One region of the Shinella oryzae genome, then DNA from elsewhere that is predicted to be linked to it. Evidence: riboswitches for the same ligand, from Rfam matches in the RefSeq annotation. Region 1 holds a riboswitch; the other holds the start of a gene.
The links. Region 1 has a riboswitch for FMN ahead of K6301_RS09520 (6,7-dimethyl-8-ribityllumazine synthase). Riboswitches for the same ligand answer to the same signal wherever they lie in the genome.
Positions count from the first base shown of each region.

Region 2: linked by a shared signal. The riboswitch ahead of ribB (3,4-dihydroxy-2-butanone-4-phosphate synthase) and the one ahead of K6301_RS09520 (6,7-dimethyl-8-ribityllumazine synthase) in region 1 are both predicted to bind FMN.

Region 1 covers NZ_CP081987.1:1,929,119-1,936,952, forward strand. The annotation lists gene K6301_RS09495 (MurR/RpiR family transcriptional regulator) at 1-555, shown strand, start outside; gene K6301_RS09500 (ABC transporter substrate-binding protein) at 656-1,759, shown strand; gene K6301_RS09505 (ABC transporter permease) at 1,843-2,736, shown strand; gene K6301_RS09510 (ABC transporter permease) at 2,733-3,515, shown strand; gene K6301_RS09515 (ABC transporter ATP-binding protein) at 3,525-4,586, shown strand; FMN riboswitch at 4,691-4,837, shown strand; gene K6301_RS09520 (6,7-dimethyl-8-ribityllumazine synthase) at 4,923-5,399, shown strand; gene K6301_RS09525 (ABC transporter substrate-binding protein) at 5,717-6,871, shown strand; gene K6301_RS09530 (L,D-transpeptidase) at 6,885-7,598, opposite strand; gene K6301_RS09535 (glycoside hydrolase family 25 protein) at 7,752-7,834, opposite strand, start outside.
Region 2 covers NZ_CP081988.1:490,611-498,444, reverse strand. The annotation lists gene K6301_RS18455 (glycosyltransferase family 4 protein) at 1-184, shown strand, start outside; gene K6301_RS18450 (glycoside hydrolase family 140 protein) at 214-1,548, shown strand; FMN riboswitch at 1,603-1,749, shown strand; gene ribB (3,4-dihydroxy-2-butanone-4-phosphate synthase) at 1,835-2,470, shown strand; gene K6301_RS18440 (LLM class flavin-dependent oxidoreductase) at 2,659-4,065, shown strand; gene K6301_RS18435 (ABC transporter ATP-binding protein) at 4,191-4,985, shown strand; gene K6301_RS18430 (branched-chain amino acid ABC transporter permease) at 4,982-5,863, shown strand; gene K6301_RS18425 (branched-chain amino acid ABC transporter permease) at 5,867-6,919, shown strand; gene K6301_RS18420 (ABC transporter substrate-binding protein) at 6,936-7,834, shown strand, end outside.

The DNA.
Region 1 (7,834 bases):
CGCCAGACGCTCTCGCAGGTGGAGACCGCCGACTTCGACAGCGCCAGCGCCCTTCTGGCCGACCGCCAGCGCAGCATCTACATCATCGGCGGGCGCATCACGAAGGCGCTGGCCGATTATCTCTTCACGCATCTTCAGGTCATCCGCCCGAACGTCACGCAGATCGCCGCCAACCCCGCGTCCTGGCCGCACTACGTTCTGAACATGAAGGCCGGCGACGTGCTGGTGATCTTCGATATCCGCCGTTACGAGCAGGAGATGGAGACGCTCGGCCGCGTGGCACGCGAGCGCGGCGTCGAGATCGTGCTCTTCACCGACCAATGGGCCTCGCCCGTGGCCAAGGCCGCCGCGAAGATGTTCCGCGTGCATATCGAGGCGCCCTCGGCCTGGGATTCCTCCGTCGTGACGCTCTTCATCGTCGAGGCGCTGATCGAGGCCGTCCAGAGTTCGGGCTGGGAGGAAACCAGCGACCGAATGAAGACGCTGGAGGGCCTGTTCGAGGCCAGCCGGCTTTTTCGCAAGCCGCGGCCGGAGCTCCCGGACAAACCACGATAAACAAAAGAAAAAAGCGATACGGAACTGTCACATAAGGTTCACGCGCCACCAGTATCAGCTTCGCCGAAGTTGACTGACACACAAAAGGAGAACACCCGTGATGTCATCTACGAAACGTCTGCTCTCGCTCTCCACAGCGCTCGCGATCGCCCTTCCCTCGCTCGCCCTTGCCGAGCCGAGCGCCGAGCTCATCGAAGCCGCCAAGAAGGAAGGCATGCTGACCACCATCGCCCTGCCGCACGACTGGTGCGGTTACGGTGACGTCATCGCCTCCTTCAAGGCGAAGTATCCGGAAATCCAGGTCAACGAACTGAACCCGGATGCCGGTTCGGCCGACGAAGTCGAAGCCATCAAGGCCAACAAGGACAACAAGGGCCCGCAGTCGCCCGACGTGATCGACGTCGGTCTCGCCTTCGGCCCGCAGGCCAAGGCCGAAGGCCTGCTGCAGCCCTACAAGGTCTCGACCTGGGACGAAATCCCCGACACGATCAAGGACGCCGAAGGCTACTGGTACGGCGACTATTACGGCGTGATGTCGTTCCTCGTGAACAAGGACCTCGTCGCCAACACGCCGAAGGACTGGGCCGACCTCCTGAAGCCGGAATATGCCGGCCAGGTCGCGCTTGCAGGGCCGCCCCTCACGTCGAACCAGGCGATCCTCGGCGTTCTCGCAGCCGGCCTCGGCAAGGGCGCGAAGTCCGGCAAGGAAGCAGGCGAGGCTGGCCTTGCCTTCTTCGCTGAACTGAACAAGGCCGGCAATTTTGTCCCGACCGTCGGCAAGGCCGGTACGCTCGCTCAGGGCTCCACCCCGATCATCATCGCGTGGGACTACAACGCGCTCGGCTGGGCCAAGACACTCAACGGCAACCCGCCGACCGAGGTCGTCGTTCCCGCATCCGGCGTTCTCGCCGGCGTCTACGTTCAGGGCATTTCGGCCTATGCGCCGCACCCGAACGCTGCCAAGCTGTGGATGGAGCACCTCTATTCCGACGAAGGTCAGCTCGGCTGGCTGAAGGGTTACTGCCATCCGGCACGCTTCAACGCCATGGTCAAGGCCGGCAAGGTTCCGCAGGACCTGATCGACGCCCTGCCGCCGGCGGCCTCGTACGAAAAGGCCTACTTCCCGACGCTGGAGGAAGTCGACGCGAACAAGGCGGCGGTGACCGGCGGCTGGGATGCCACGGTCGGCGCGAACGTGCAGTGACGTGACCTGGTGGCATCGCCGCGCCGGCAAGGTCCGGGGCGGCGATGCCACGCCCGCAAGACAACCTCGACAAGGCGATCCTGATGTCTTCAGACCCTGCCGCCATCGCGCAACCGGCCAGCCATAGGCCCCTCCGCCTGCCGTTTCATTGGCTGGGCGCGGCACCTTTCGCGATCTTCGTCCTTCTGTTCCTGATCTTGCCGACGATGCACATCGTCATCGGGGCTTTCCAGAAGGTGGATGGCAGCGTCACGCTCGAAAATATCCGCGGGCTTTTCACCCCGTCGATCCTTTCGTCCTTCTGGGTGTCGATCAAGATCAGCCTCGCCTCGGCATCGCTCGGCGGCCTGATCGGTTTCGCCGTCGCTCATGGCGTGGTTCTCGGCGGGCTCCCGAAACGCATCCGCGGCCCGCTGATGACATTCTCCGGCGTGGCCTCGAATTTTGCCGGCGTCCCCCTGGCCTTCGCCTTCCTGGCGACACTCGGACCCGTCGGCATCCTGACGGTCTTCCTCAAGACACAGATCGGTGTGGACCTGCGCCTGCTGGGTTTCAACCTCATCTCCTTCTGGGGCCTGACGGTAACCTATCTCTTCTTCCAGATTCCGCTGATGATTCTCATCATCACGCCCGCTCTCGACGGGCTGAGACGCGAGTGGCGCGAAGCGGCGGACATCCTGGGAGCTTCCGGCACGCAATACTGGCGCTACGTCGCCTTCCCCATCCTGCTGCCTTCTCTTCTCGGCGCCTTCGCACTGCTGTTCGCGAATGCCTTCGGCGCCGTTGCCACCGCCATGGCGCTCACCGGCTCGTCGCTCAACATCGCGCCGATCCTGCTCTTCGCCCAGATCCGCGGCGATGTGCTCGGCAACCCGCATCTCGGCTATGCCCTCGCCTTCGGCATGATCGTCGTGACCGGTGTCGCCAACGCCATCTACATCTGGCTTCGCGCCCGCAGTGAAAGGTGGCTGAAATGAAAAGGTTCTGGGCCTGGGGCGCCCTCATCTTCGGGCTGCTCTATTTCCTTCTCCCGCTGGTCGGCATGACCAATTTTTCGCTCAAGATGCGGCGCGGCTCCTATTCGTTCGATGCCTATGCCGTCGTCCTCAGCGATCCGCGTTTCCAGGAAACCTTCACCTACTCGGTGGTGATGGCGCTGTTCACCATCGCCTTCGGCGTGCTGCTCGTCGTGCCGACGGCCTACTGGATCCGCCTGAAGCTTCCGGGCCTGCGCCCCTATGTTGAATTCGTCACGCTCCTGCCGCTGGTCATCCCGGCCATCGTCATCGTCTTCGGCTATATCAGGCTCTACAACACCTCGAGCTGGCTGCCGCTGACAGGCAGCGCGACCGGCACGAACATCCTCCTGATGTTCGGCTATGCGACGCTGGCCCTGCCCTACATGTACCGTTCCGTCGACACCGGCCTGCGCGCCATCGACATCGCAACGCTGACGGAGGCCGCCCAGAGCCTCGGCGCCGGCTGGACGACGATCCTCGCCAAGATCATCCTGCCCAATGTGCTGGTCGCGGTTCTCTCGGGCGCCTTCCTGACCTTCGCCATCGTCATCGGCGAGTTCACCATGGCGGCTCTTCTGAACCGCCCGGCGTTCGGACCCTACATGCAGCTGCTCGGCGCCAACCGGGCCTACGAGCCGGCGGCTCTTGCCGTGATCGCCTTCGGCATCACCTGGGGCTGCCTCGGCCTGATCCAGCTTGTCTCCCGTTTCCAGAAGGGCGCGCAAAGCGCCGCCTAAGGACCCCTTATGAGCTTCCTGACCCTCACCAGCCTTCAGAAATCGTTCGGCCCCGTCCAGGTCGTCAAGGATTTCAACATGTCCATCGAGAAGGGCGAGTTCATCTCGTTCCTCGGTCCGTCCGGCTGCGGCAAGACCACGGTGCTGCGCATGATCGCCGGTTTCGAGACGCCCTCCGGCGGCACCATCACCATCAACGGCAAGAGCCAGGCGAACCTGCGCCCCAACCAGCGCAACATCGGCATGGTCTTCCAGGCCTATGCGCTCTTCCCAAACATGAACGTCGCCGAAAACGTCGCCTTCGGCCTCAAGGTCGCCGGTCGTCCCAAGGCGGAGATCGACCAGCGCGTCAAGGAGATGCTCGGCCTCATCAAGCTCGACCACCTCGCCGACCGCTACCCCTACCAGATGTCGGGCGGCCAGCAGCAGCGCGTGGCGCTCGCCCGCGCGCTCGCGCCGAAGCCGCAGGTCCTGCTGCTCGACGAGCCGCTGTCGGCCCTCGACGCCAAGATCCGCGTGTCGCTGCGCGAAGAGATCCGCATGATCCAGCAGCAGCTCGGCATCACCACCGTCTTCGTTACGCACGACCAGGAAGAGGCGCTGTCGATCTCAGACCGCATCGTGGTCATGAATGCCGGCCGCGCAGACCAGATCGGCGCGCCCGCCGATATCTACAACCGCCCCGCCACGCGCTTCGTCGCCAACTTCGTCGGCACGCTGAACCTCATCGAGGCGAAGGTCGTCGATCCCGCCGCCAACCGCGTGTCGATCGGCGACCAGGGCGTCACCCTGCGCGAGCCGCTCGGCGACGTGAAGGCGGATGACACGATCTCGCTGGCGCTGCGTCCCGAGGCCGGGTCGATCGCGCCGGGTGCTAAGGGCGATACCGCGCTGTCCGGCGAGGTGGTCTCCACCAACTTCCTGGGCTCGGTCATCCGAACCCGCATGAAGGTCGGCGAAAGCATCATCTCCTTCGACATGTTCAACAGCCCGGGCCTCGTGCCCCCGGTGGTGGGCGAGACGGTCACGCTGCGTTTCGTGGCGAGCGACCTGCTCATCATCCGCGACTAGCCGTTCATTCCAGCCTTCCAGCGAAGGTTGGAAAATTCTGTCGTGAAAGTCGCTCTTTGCGTCGCCCGCGGATTTGATCCGCGGGCGTTTGCCCGTTATGGTCCTGATGTTCTCAGGGCGGGGTGAAACTCCCCACCGGCGGTATCCGGAGCAATCCGGGAGCCCGCGAGCGCCTTCCGCGAATGGGAGGGTCAGCAGATCCGGTGCGATGCCGGAGCCGACGGTCACAGTCCGGATGAAAGAGGGCAAGCAGGACCACCGCCGCGCTGGCGGAGAGCTTGCATGTTCGCCCAAGGGGACCGTTGAAAAATGGCTCAACCCTTGAAAGGCCTAGACATGAATGCGAATGCCACCCCCTCCTCCCGTATCGCCGTCATCCGCGCCCGCTGGCACGCCGGCATCGTCGATCAGGCGGTCGATTCTTTCGTCGCCGAATGGAAAGCGCTTGGCGGCCGCGCCGAGGATGTCGACGTGATCGACGTGCCGGGCGCGCTTGAAATTCCGCTCCATGCCCAGCTGCTCGCCCGCACCGGCAAATATGCCGCCATTCTCGGCGTCGCGCTCGTCGTCGACGGCGGCATCTACCGCCACGATTTCGTCGCCGGCACCGTGGTGGATGCCATCGTGCGCGTCGGCCTCGATACCAATGTGCCGGTTCTCTCTGCCGTGCTGACGCCGCACAACTTCCAGGAATCGGAAGCGCATATCGCCTTCTTCCGCGACCATTTCGTCATCAAGGGCAAGGAAGCCGCCAACGCCGCGCGCCAGATCATCGACGCCCGCGCGCAGGCCGCTCTCGCCGCCGTCGCTTGAATCGATGCCTCAACGAGCGGAATCGTCCTGCCAGCGCATGGCGATAACGCGTTGAAATGACAAGAGCAGACCCGGCGCCGGCCGGGTTTGCTATGGTCCCAGCATGGCGCGCTGCCGTGCCGGACGATCCCGCCCGCATGCCCGATGCACCGCACAAGTCCCAATGTTGGGGGTGCGCGATTTACGGATAAATCACCTCTCCCGGCTTACCATGCGCACGACCGCCTGTTGCGCGGGCTCATTTCCGGCGGCCACCGGCATGCCCGTCCTTCCGGCCCGTGGCAACGAGGCCGACTTAACGGCAGGGGAACAGCGCGATGTCGAAACGGTTCAGCAAACATGACGCGATGGAGGCCGGCGCGCTGACGGACACCTTCATGCGCCTCAAGCGCGGTTCGATCACCCGCCGCCATTTCCTGGGAGTAACCGGCCTCGGCCTCGCCGCCGCCGTTCTCGCCCGCCAGGCGGGGTTCTCATCGGCCGCCCATGCGAGCGACGATCTTGGATCGAGCATGTCGATCGCGACATGGCCGAACTATCACGACCCGGCGACGTTCGAGGCCTTCACCGCTGCCACGGGCGTCGCGGTAGAGGTGAACATCTTCGGTTCGAACGAGGAGATGCTGGAGGCGCTGCGGGCCGACAGCGCCCGATGGGACCTGTTCGTGCCGACCAACTACACGATCTCCACCTATGCCCGCCTCGGGCTGATCGAACCGATCGACCTGTCCCGCCTGCCGAATTTCGATGCAGGCACCCAAAATGCCCGCTTCACCAGCCAGGGTACCGCCGAGGGCAAGGTCTTTGCGCTGCCGAAGAACTGGGGCACGACCGGCATCGCCTACAACACGGACAAGGTGAAGGTCACGAGCTGGAAGGAGTTTTTCGCGGCCGCCATGGACGAGGCGGACGGCCGCGCGATCGTGCACGACTACCAGCTCACCGCCATCGGCAACGCCCTCGTCTCGCTCGGCTTCTCCTTCAACTCGGTGAAGCCCGAGGAGCTTGCCAAGGCGGGGGAACTGTTGCTTGAGGTCAAGCCGCATCTCTATGCCGTCACCAGCGACTATCAGCCCGCCATGCGCGGCACCGATGCCTGGATGACCATGTGCTGGACCAATGACGGCGCGCAGCTCAGTCGCGACGTGCCCGAGATCGCCTTCACCCTCGGTTCTGATGGTGGGGAGATCTGGTCGGATTTCTACGCCATTCCGAAGAATGCGCCCAACAAGCCAGCCGGCTACGCGCTGTTGAACTTCCTGATGGACCCGCAGAAGGCGGTGCGCGAACATATCGCCAATGGCACGCCGGCCACCGACAGCCGCGTCGTCGCCCTGCTGCCGGCCGAAATCACCGGCAACAGGATCGTCTATCCCGACGAGGCCGCGCTCACGCCGCTCGAATTCGGCGCCGCCGTCACGCTCACGGATCCGGCCCGCGCCGAGATTATGGCGCGGTTCAAGGCGGCCTGAGCCGCAGGCGGCCTCAGACCGAGCCCAGCGGCCCCTGATGCACGACGATGCGCGCGTGATAGGGCACGCGCTTGTAGAGATCGATCACGTCCTGATTGACGAGCCGCACGCAGCCCGACGAGGTCGCCTTGCCGATCGATTTCCATTCCGGCGAGCCGTGCAGGCGGTAGAGCGTGTCCTTCCCGTCCTGGAAGATATAGAGCGCCCGCGCGCCGAGCGGGTTCTTGATGCCGGGATCCATGCCGCCATTCTCGACCGAATATCGGGCAAGGCTCGGCGTGCGCGCGATCATGTCGGCCGGCACCTTCCAGCGCGGCCAGGGCTGGCGCCAGTGGATGATGCCCTCGCCCTCCCAGGCAAAGCCGTCGCGGCCGATACCGACACCGTAACGCATCGCCGTACCGCCGGGCTCGACCAGGTAGAGGAAGCGGCCGGGCGTATCCACCACGACGGTGCCCGGTGCTTCGCCGGTCGGATCCTTCACGCGCTGGCGATAGTATTTCGGGTCGATCTCCTTGTAGGGGATCGCGGGAATGAGATGTCCGCCATCCTCGACGGCCGCATAGCGCGCGGCAAGCTCCTCGTCCGTCGCCGGGACGATCGGGTAGCTGACCTTCTGCGGAACGGGCACATTCTTCACGCCGCCTTGTGTGGTTGCGCACCCCGCCAGCGTCGCTGCAGCCCCCATGAGGAAGGCCCTGCGCGACAAGACACCGATCTCAGACATTTCTGGAAACAACTCCTGCAAATCCCGTATGGATGCAGGATCGCTAGCCAACGGCGATGCCGGCGGCAAGCGATTGGAAGATCACATCTTCGGGATGCACAGCGTTACCGTCGCGGCCGTTGCCGTCACGACACGGCAGCGGCCGCAAAACGGTCAGGTCGACTGGCCGGCAAGCCAGTTGTGCCAGTCGTTCTCACTGCCGACGAAGACGTTGAGATCGATCTTGCCGCTCACGC
Region 2 (7,834 bases), on a different replicon from region 1:
GGTGGAGCACATGGCGGCCGGCTACGCCACGATATTGCGCGGGATCGCGGCAGACCCGCCATCAATCGCCGCACCCCTTTCGATCGACGGTTGGTCGATACCGCGCGGGCTGCGTGCCGGCCTGCGCACCTTTCTGCCGCGGCCGCTGAAGAACTGGCTGCGGGGTGTCCGGGAGCGGCTTTGAGCCATGGTATCCAACAAGGAACAGGGAAGATGCGGACCATTGGTTTTACCCTACTGATCGGCCTCATGTTGCTGGCCGGTCGCGTCATGCCAGCCGGTGCCGAGGCGCGCTTTCCCCTGCGCATCGCCGCTTTAGGCACATATCTGGAGGATGCGGCCGGAAAGCCGTTCCTCATCACAGGCGATGCGGCCTGGTCGCTGATCGCCGATCTTCCGCCCGAGGATGCCGATCTCTACATTGCCGATCGAAAGGCGCGAGGGTTCAACACCATCCTGGTCTCGCTGATCGAGCATGAATTCGCGCGCAACGCGCCGAATAACGCAGCCGGCGTCGCGCCTTTCCTGGCGCCGGGTGACTTCGCGCGACCGAATGATCGCTATTTCGCCGATGCCGAGCACGTCCTTGATGCCGCGCTTCGGGCCGGCATGCTGGTGCTGCTGGCACCGGCCTATACCGGTGCGAACGGTGGGCCACAGGGCTGGTATGCGGAGATGGCGGCGGCGGGGCCGGAGACCTTGCGTGCTTACGGGCGCTATATCGGCAAGCGCTATGCCCGCTATCCCAACATCATCTGGGTGCAGGGCGGTGACTACGATCCACCGGACCGTGCGCTGGTCGATGCATTGGCGCTGGGCATCGAGGAGGGGGCGCCGGGCGCGATGCAGACCGTCCACGGCAATCGCGACAGCGCGACGGCCGCCTATTGGCCCGATGCGAAATGGCTGTCCATCGATACGGTCTACACCTACGAGGATGTCGCGGCCGCCGTGCAGGCACGCTATCGGGCCGGGCCGCACCGGCCGTTCTTCATGATCGAGTCGCGCTATGAAGGAGAGCATGGGGTCAAGGCGGCCGAAATCCGCAAGATCGCCTATGGTGCGCTTCTGTCGGGTGCGAGCGGCCAGGTTTTCGGCAACAACCCCGTCTGGCATTTCAGCGGCCCCGCTCTCTACGACACGCCGGAGGGATGGCGGCAGGCACTCGATAGCGAAGGGGCAAAGAGCATCGGCCATCTGGCGGGCCTGTTCGAGCGCTTCGACTGGTGGAAACTGAAACCGGACGACGGGCGGTTCGTGCGTCATATCGAAGGCATACCGTCCGCCAATGCCATATTCGCCGTCGCAGGCGATGGAACCTTTGCCGCCGCCTACGTCCAGGGCGTCGCCGCGCTCGATCTCGACCCTGCGGTCCTGGCGGCCGCGACCGACGCCGTCGAATGGTACGATCCCGCGACCGGTGCACTCGCCGCCACGGAGCCTGAAGCCGACCTGCGACGACTGGTGGTGCCGACATCCTCGAGAGCATCCAGCGCCACGGACTGGCTGGTCGTTCTGCGGGCGGCGGGTGGCCTGCGGGACAATTAGATCGGTGATACCTAACGCCGCTCTTGCATTTTCCTATCAAAATTCCTTATCTAGAGATGTTCTCAGGGCGGGGTGAAATTCCCCACCGGCGGTATCGGGCGAGAGCCCGGAGCCCGCGAGCGCCTTTCGCGAATGAAGGGGTCAGCAGATCCGGTGCGATGCCGGAGCCGACGGTTAAAGTCCGGATGGAAGAGGGCATGTCTGCAAAACCGCTCGTCTGCGCGGATGCAGGCCTGTTCGCCCAAGGGATGAATCGCCGCTACGGCAACCCTTGAAAGGCAATGAAATGGCACTGTCGAAAATTGAAGACGCAATCGCGGCCTTGGCACGTGGTGGCATGATCGTGGTCGTCGACGACGAAAACCGTGAAAACGAGGGTGACATCATCGTCGCCTCGGAGGCGGTGACGCCCGAGATCATCGCGTTCATGATGAAACACGCCCGCGGCCTCATCTGCGTGGCGATGGAGGGCGAGCGTCTCGATGCGCTCGACATTCCGCTGATGGTTCCCCAGAACACGGAGTATCTCCAGACCGCCTTCACCGTCTCCGTCGATTATCTTTCCGGCACGACGACGGGTATTTCGGCGGCTGATCGGGCGATAACCGTCAAGGCGCTGATGGATCCCGCCGCACGGCCGCAGGATTTTGCACGACCGGGCCACATATTCCCGCTGCGCGCTCATCCGCGCGGCGTGCGCGGCCGACCGGGCCACACGGAAGCCGCCGTCGATCTCGCGCGTCTCGCTGGCAAGGTGCCGTCGGGTGTGATCTGCGAGGTCGCCAACGACGACGGCACCATGGCGCGCCTGCCGGAGCTGATCGCCTTCGCAGAACAGCATCAACTGCCGCTCATCAGCGTCGAGGATCTGATCGGCTTCATCGAGGCACGCCAATCCGACGCGTCCGCGAACGCGGCTTGATCGGGTCTCTGCTAAGTCAACGACGAAGGGCTTTGAACGCAGGGTATCGGCTTGGTGAAAGGCCGGCACCCTGGGCCTGAAGCGCAGCGGAAATTTGTTTCAAGATAAATTCTATAAAAAATATAGAATGCCTGTCCGGCATCGTTTTGGGATCATAATGTCTCGTCCAGCCAAACGGACGAGACTTCATGAGCAAGACGATACGATTCAATGCCTTCGAGATGAATTGCGTGGGGCACCAATCCCCCGGCCTATGGCGTCATCCGCGCGACCGCTCCTGGGAATACAAGGATCTCGACTATTGGACGGATCTCGCGAAGCTCCTTGAAACCGGGTTCTTCGAATCCGTGTTTATCGCCGACGTCGTAGGCTATTATGATGTCTACAAGGGCAATTTGGACAATGCCCTGCTCCAGGGCGTGCAGATCCCCGTCAATGATCCGCTGCAATTGGCCAATCCCATCGCCCAGGCGACCAAGCATCTCGGGATCGGCATTACCGCATCGACCTCCTTCGAACACCCTTACACGTTCGCGCGGCGCCTCTCGACGGCAGACCACCACACGAAGGGTCGTGTCGGCTGGAACATCGTGACCTCCTACCTCGAGAGCGGTGCAAAGAATGTCGGACAAGGCGGGCTTCGCTCCCATGACAACCGCTATGATGTGGCGACCGAGTATGTCGAGGTGCTCTACAAGCTCCTCGAGGGCAGCTGGGAAGAGGGCGCTGTTGTCAGGGACAAGGAGCGCGGCATCTTCGCCGACCCCACGAAGATTCACGAGATCGGCCACAAGGGCAGATATTTCGAGGTCCCCGGGTATCATCTGAGCGAACCGTCGCCACAGCGCACGCCGGTTCTTTTCCAGGCCGGCGCATCGGGCGCGGGCAAGCAGTTCGCGGCAGGCCATGCGGAATGCGTCTTCATTTCGACACCGCTCAAGGATGCGACGCGGGCCTATGTGTCCGATATCCGACAGCGCGCCGCCGCGCAGGGCCGCGACCCGAAGAAGGTGCTGATCTATGCGATGGCGACGATCATCGTCGACGAAACCGATGCGAAAGCGCGGGCGAAATACGAAGAATACGCGAGGTATGCCTCGTATGACGGTGCGCTGGTGCTGATGTCCGGATGGACGGGCATCGATTTCGGTCACTACAAGCCCGCCGACACGGTCAAGAAGGTCAAGACGAACGCCATCATCTCGGCCGTCGAGCACCTGTCGGAAGGCGACAAGGTCTGGACGATCGAGGAACTAGCGAAGTGGGGCGGCATCGGCGGTCTCGGGCCGTTGTTTGTAGGGTCCGCCGCGACGGTTGCCGACCTGTTGCAGGAATGGGTGGAAGAGACCGATATCGACGGTTTCAACCTGGCCTATGCCCTCGCACACGAGACCTTTGCCGATGTGATCGGTTATCTCGTACCGGAGCTCCAGAAGCGCGGTGTCTACGCCACCGGTTACCGGGACGGCACGCTTCGCGAAAAGCTTTTCGGCGATGGCCCGTACCTTCCGGAAAGCCACCCCGCCCATCGCTTCCGCGATATCGAGCGGGTGAAGCGCGAGGAGGCGGATGCCGCCGCCGGCGAGGCTGCATGACGCCGATCTAGTTTTACGCGCGGCCGTAGCCGCCAACCCTTCCCAGCATACGGACCGGACGCCCCGTCACCGATCGGGCGAGCGCGGGCCTGTGTGCGTCAGGACGCAATGAGGAGCATGATACGATGACCACTTCAGCTGGTCCCGCCCTGGAAGTCAGAAACGTCTCGCTCTCCTTCAAGGGCGTCAAGGCGATTTCGGACCTGTCCTTTCAGGTCGAGCGCCGTGAAATCTGCGCTCTGATCGGTCCGAATGGCGCTGGAAAGAGCTCTCTGCTGAACATTCTGAACGGCGTCTATATACCGGATTCCGGCGAGATCGTGTTTGAGGGCGAACACTTCCGGCGCATGCAGCCGCTCGAGGCCGCGCGGCGCGGAATCGGCCGGGGTTTCCAGAACAATGCGCTGTTTTCCGGCATGAGCGTGCTGGACAATGTCATTGCCGGCCTGTCGCGCAAGTCCCGCGTGACGCTGGTCGAGGAGGCGTTCCGGCTGCCGCGTGCGCTCTCGCAGGAGAAGGCGTTTCGCGCGCGGGCTCTGGATGTGCTGAAGCTGTTCGACCTTGAGAAACATGCCGAAACTGTCGTCGGCACTTTGCCCTATGGCGTTCAGAAGAAGGTGGAGATCGCCCGCGCCATCGTCGCAAAGCCTCGCCTGCTTCTGCTGGACGAGCCGCTGGCCGGAATGAACGCCGCTGAAAAGCAGGAGATCGCGGCCGTCATCGCGCGGCTCAACAGGGAGCTGGACCTCACCGTCGTTCTCATCGAGCACGACATCGGCATCGTCCTGAAACTCGCCCACCATGTCGTTGTGCTCGACTACGGACGCAAGCTGGCCGACGGCCCGCCGGAAACCATCCGCGACAATCCGGATGTCATCGCTGCCTATCTCGGCGCACAACATGCGGAGGCCGCGGCATGAACATGTTCCTGGAAACCTTGATCGGCGGCCTGCTTGCCGGCACGATGTATTCCCTCGTCGCCATCGGCTTCGTGCTGATCTACAAGGCGTCGGGCGTCTTCAACTACGCCCAGGGCTCGCTGCTGTTGTTTGGCGCGCTCACGTTCGTCACGCTCACCGATCAGGGCGTGCCGGCGCTCGGTGCGATTGCCGTGACGATCGCCCTGCTCATCGTCACCGCCATCGCCATCGAAAAGCTGTTGCTGCGTCCGCTGACCAACCGCAGCCCCATGACGTTGTTCATGGCGACACTCGGCCTCTCCTATGTCGTGGAGGGCGTCGCGCAGGGCATCATGGGATCGCAGGTGCGGGCCCTGAACCTCGGCATCGACGACCTGCCGATCTTCCTCGGCGACATCATGATCAGCCAGTTCGACCTCATCGCCGCCGGCGTGGCGCTTGCAATCGTCGTCGTCCTGTCGCTGCTGTTCAACCGCACGCGCATCGGCATCCAGCTGCGGGGCGTGGCGGACGATACGCGCGCGGCGCTGTCGCTCGGCATCGATATCAACCGCATCTGGCAAATCGTCTGGGCAGTCGCCGGACTGGTCGGCCTCGTCGCCGGCTTGCTGTGGGGCGCGCGCCAGGGCGTGCAGTTCTCGCTGTCGCTGGTGGTGCTGAAGGCTCTTCCCGTCCTCATCATCGGCGGCTTCACCTCGATCCCCGGCGCCATCGTCGGCGGGCTGATCGTGGGAGCCGGCGAGAGCCTGGCCGAAACCTATATCGGCCCGTATCTCGGCGGCGGCATCACGCCCTGGTTCGCCTATGTGCTGGCGCTCGTCTTCCTTTTCATCCGCCCGGCCGGCCTGTTCGGCGAACGACAGATCGAAAGGGTCTGAGCCATGTCCGAGATCAACCTGCCCGCTGCCGCCGAACCTGTCGATCCCGTCGGCCTGAAGGCGCTCGGCATTGCGGCGGCAATCGCCGTGCTTCTTGCCGCCCCTTTCCTCGCTTCGGAATACTGGATCAACGCGATCATCGTGCCGTTCCTGATCCTGTCCCTCGCTGGCCTCGGCCTCAATCTCCTGACCGGCTACGCTGGCCAACTTTCCCTTGGCGCCGGCGCGTTCATGATGGTCGGCGCCTACGCGACCTTCTCGCTCCAGCTGCGTGTTCCCGATCTGCCGTTGCCGCTGGCGCTGGTCGTGGCGGGTCTCATCGCGGGTGCCGTCGGGCTTCTCTTCGGCATTCCGTCGACGCGCATCAAGGGGTTCTACCTGATCGTCAGCACGCTCGCCGCCCAGTTCTTCTTCGAGTGGCTGTTCCTGAAGTTTCCCTGGTTCTACAATGGCAACTCGTCCGCCACCATCGCGCTGTCGCGCGGCCTCTCCTTCTTCGGGCTGGAGGCCAATACGCCGCACGGTCGCTACTACCTGACGCTCGGCATCGTCGCGCTCCTGACGCTCCTCTCCTTCAACTTGATCCGCGGCCAGACGGGGCGGAACTGGATGGCGATCCGTGACATGGATACGGCCGCCGCAGTCATCGGCGTCCCGGTCTTTCGCGCGAAGCTGCAGGCCTTCGCGGTCTCAAGCTTCATCCTCGGCATCGCCGGCGCGCTCTGGGCCTTCGCCTATCTCGGATCTGCCAGCGTGCAGAGCTTCGGCCTCACGCGCTCCTACCAGATCCTTTTCATCATCATCATCGGCGGTCTGGGCACCATTCGCGGCGCTTATTTCGGCGCGGCCTTCGTCAGCCTTCTGCCGCTGGCACTCGACTGGCTGTTCCAGCACGTCTTCGGCGGCCATGTCGATGCCGGCCTGCTCCAGAACATCCAGAAAGCGATCTTCGGCCTCCTCATCATCTGGTTCCTGATCAAGGAGCCGGAAGGATTGGCGAGGCTTCTCGGCTTGCAGCGAGCGCAGGGTGCGCGCCGCCGTCTTTTCCCATCTTGAACCCAGGAGTTGAACCATGAAACGTCTGCTTGTCGCCGCGTTGTTAGCCGGCACGCTTTTCTCCAGCTTCACCCCGGCTTCGGCCGAGGAGGTGAGCCAGTATATCCCGCTGCCGACCTATCGCGTCGGCGCCTATGCGTCATCCGGCGAACTCTGGTGGGCCGGCGAGCGGGATTATTTCCGCTACATCAACGAGGTGGAAGGCGGCGTCGAGGGTGTGAAGCTCAACTACGAGGAGTTCGAGACCGAATGGAGCCCGGACCGCACCGTCGAGGTCTATGAGCGTGTGAAGGCCGGCAAGGACGGGTCGCCGCTCGCCTTCTTCTTCACCCACGGCACGCCGGCGACCTATGCGCTGCTCGAAAAGGCGGCAGCCGACAAGATCCCGTTGATCGATCCGGCCGGCGGGAAGACGGAGACGGTCGACGGCACGGTCTTCCCCTATGCCTTCCCGCTGCTGTTCAGCTACTACAGCCAGGCGTCGACGGGCATCAATTACATCGCCGACAAGGTCGGCGGCTTCGACAAGCTCAAGGGCCTGAAGATCGCGACCGTCTATCATGACAGCGCCTATGGCCGCGCCAGCCAGCCGGCCGTCGAGGCGCTCGCCAAGAAGTACGGCTTCGAGAATATCCAGATCCCCGTCGCTGATCCCGGCAACGAACAGTCGCCGCAGTGGCGCCAGATCCGCGAGCAGAAGCCGGACTGGGTCTTCCTGCGCACTTGGGGCGTTTCGACGGTCGTTGCGCTGAAGACGGCCCAGCGCTTCGGCTTCCCGGCCGATCATATCATCGGCGACGTCTGGGCGGGGTCGGAATCCGACGCCATTCCCGCGGGCACCGCGGCCATCGGCTATTCGGCGCTCGCACCCTATCCGGGCGGAACGGATTTCGAGATCCACAAGCGCCTGAAGGC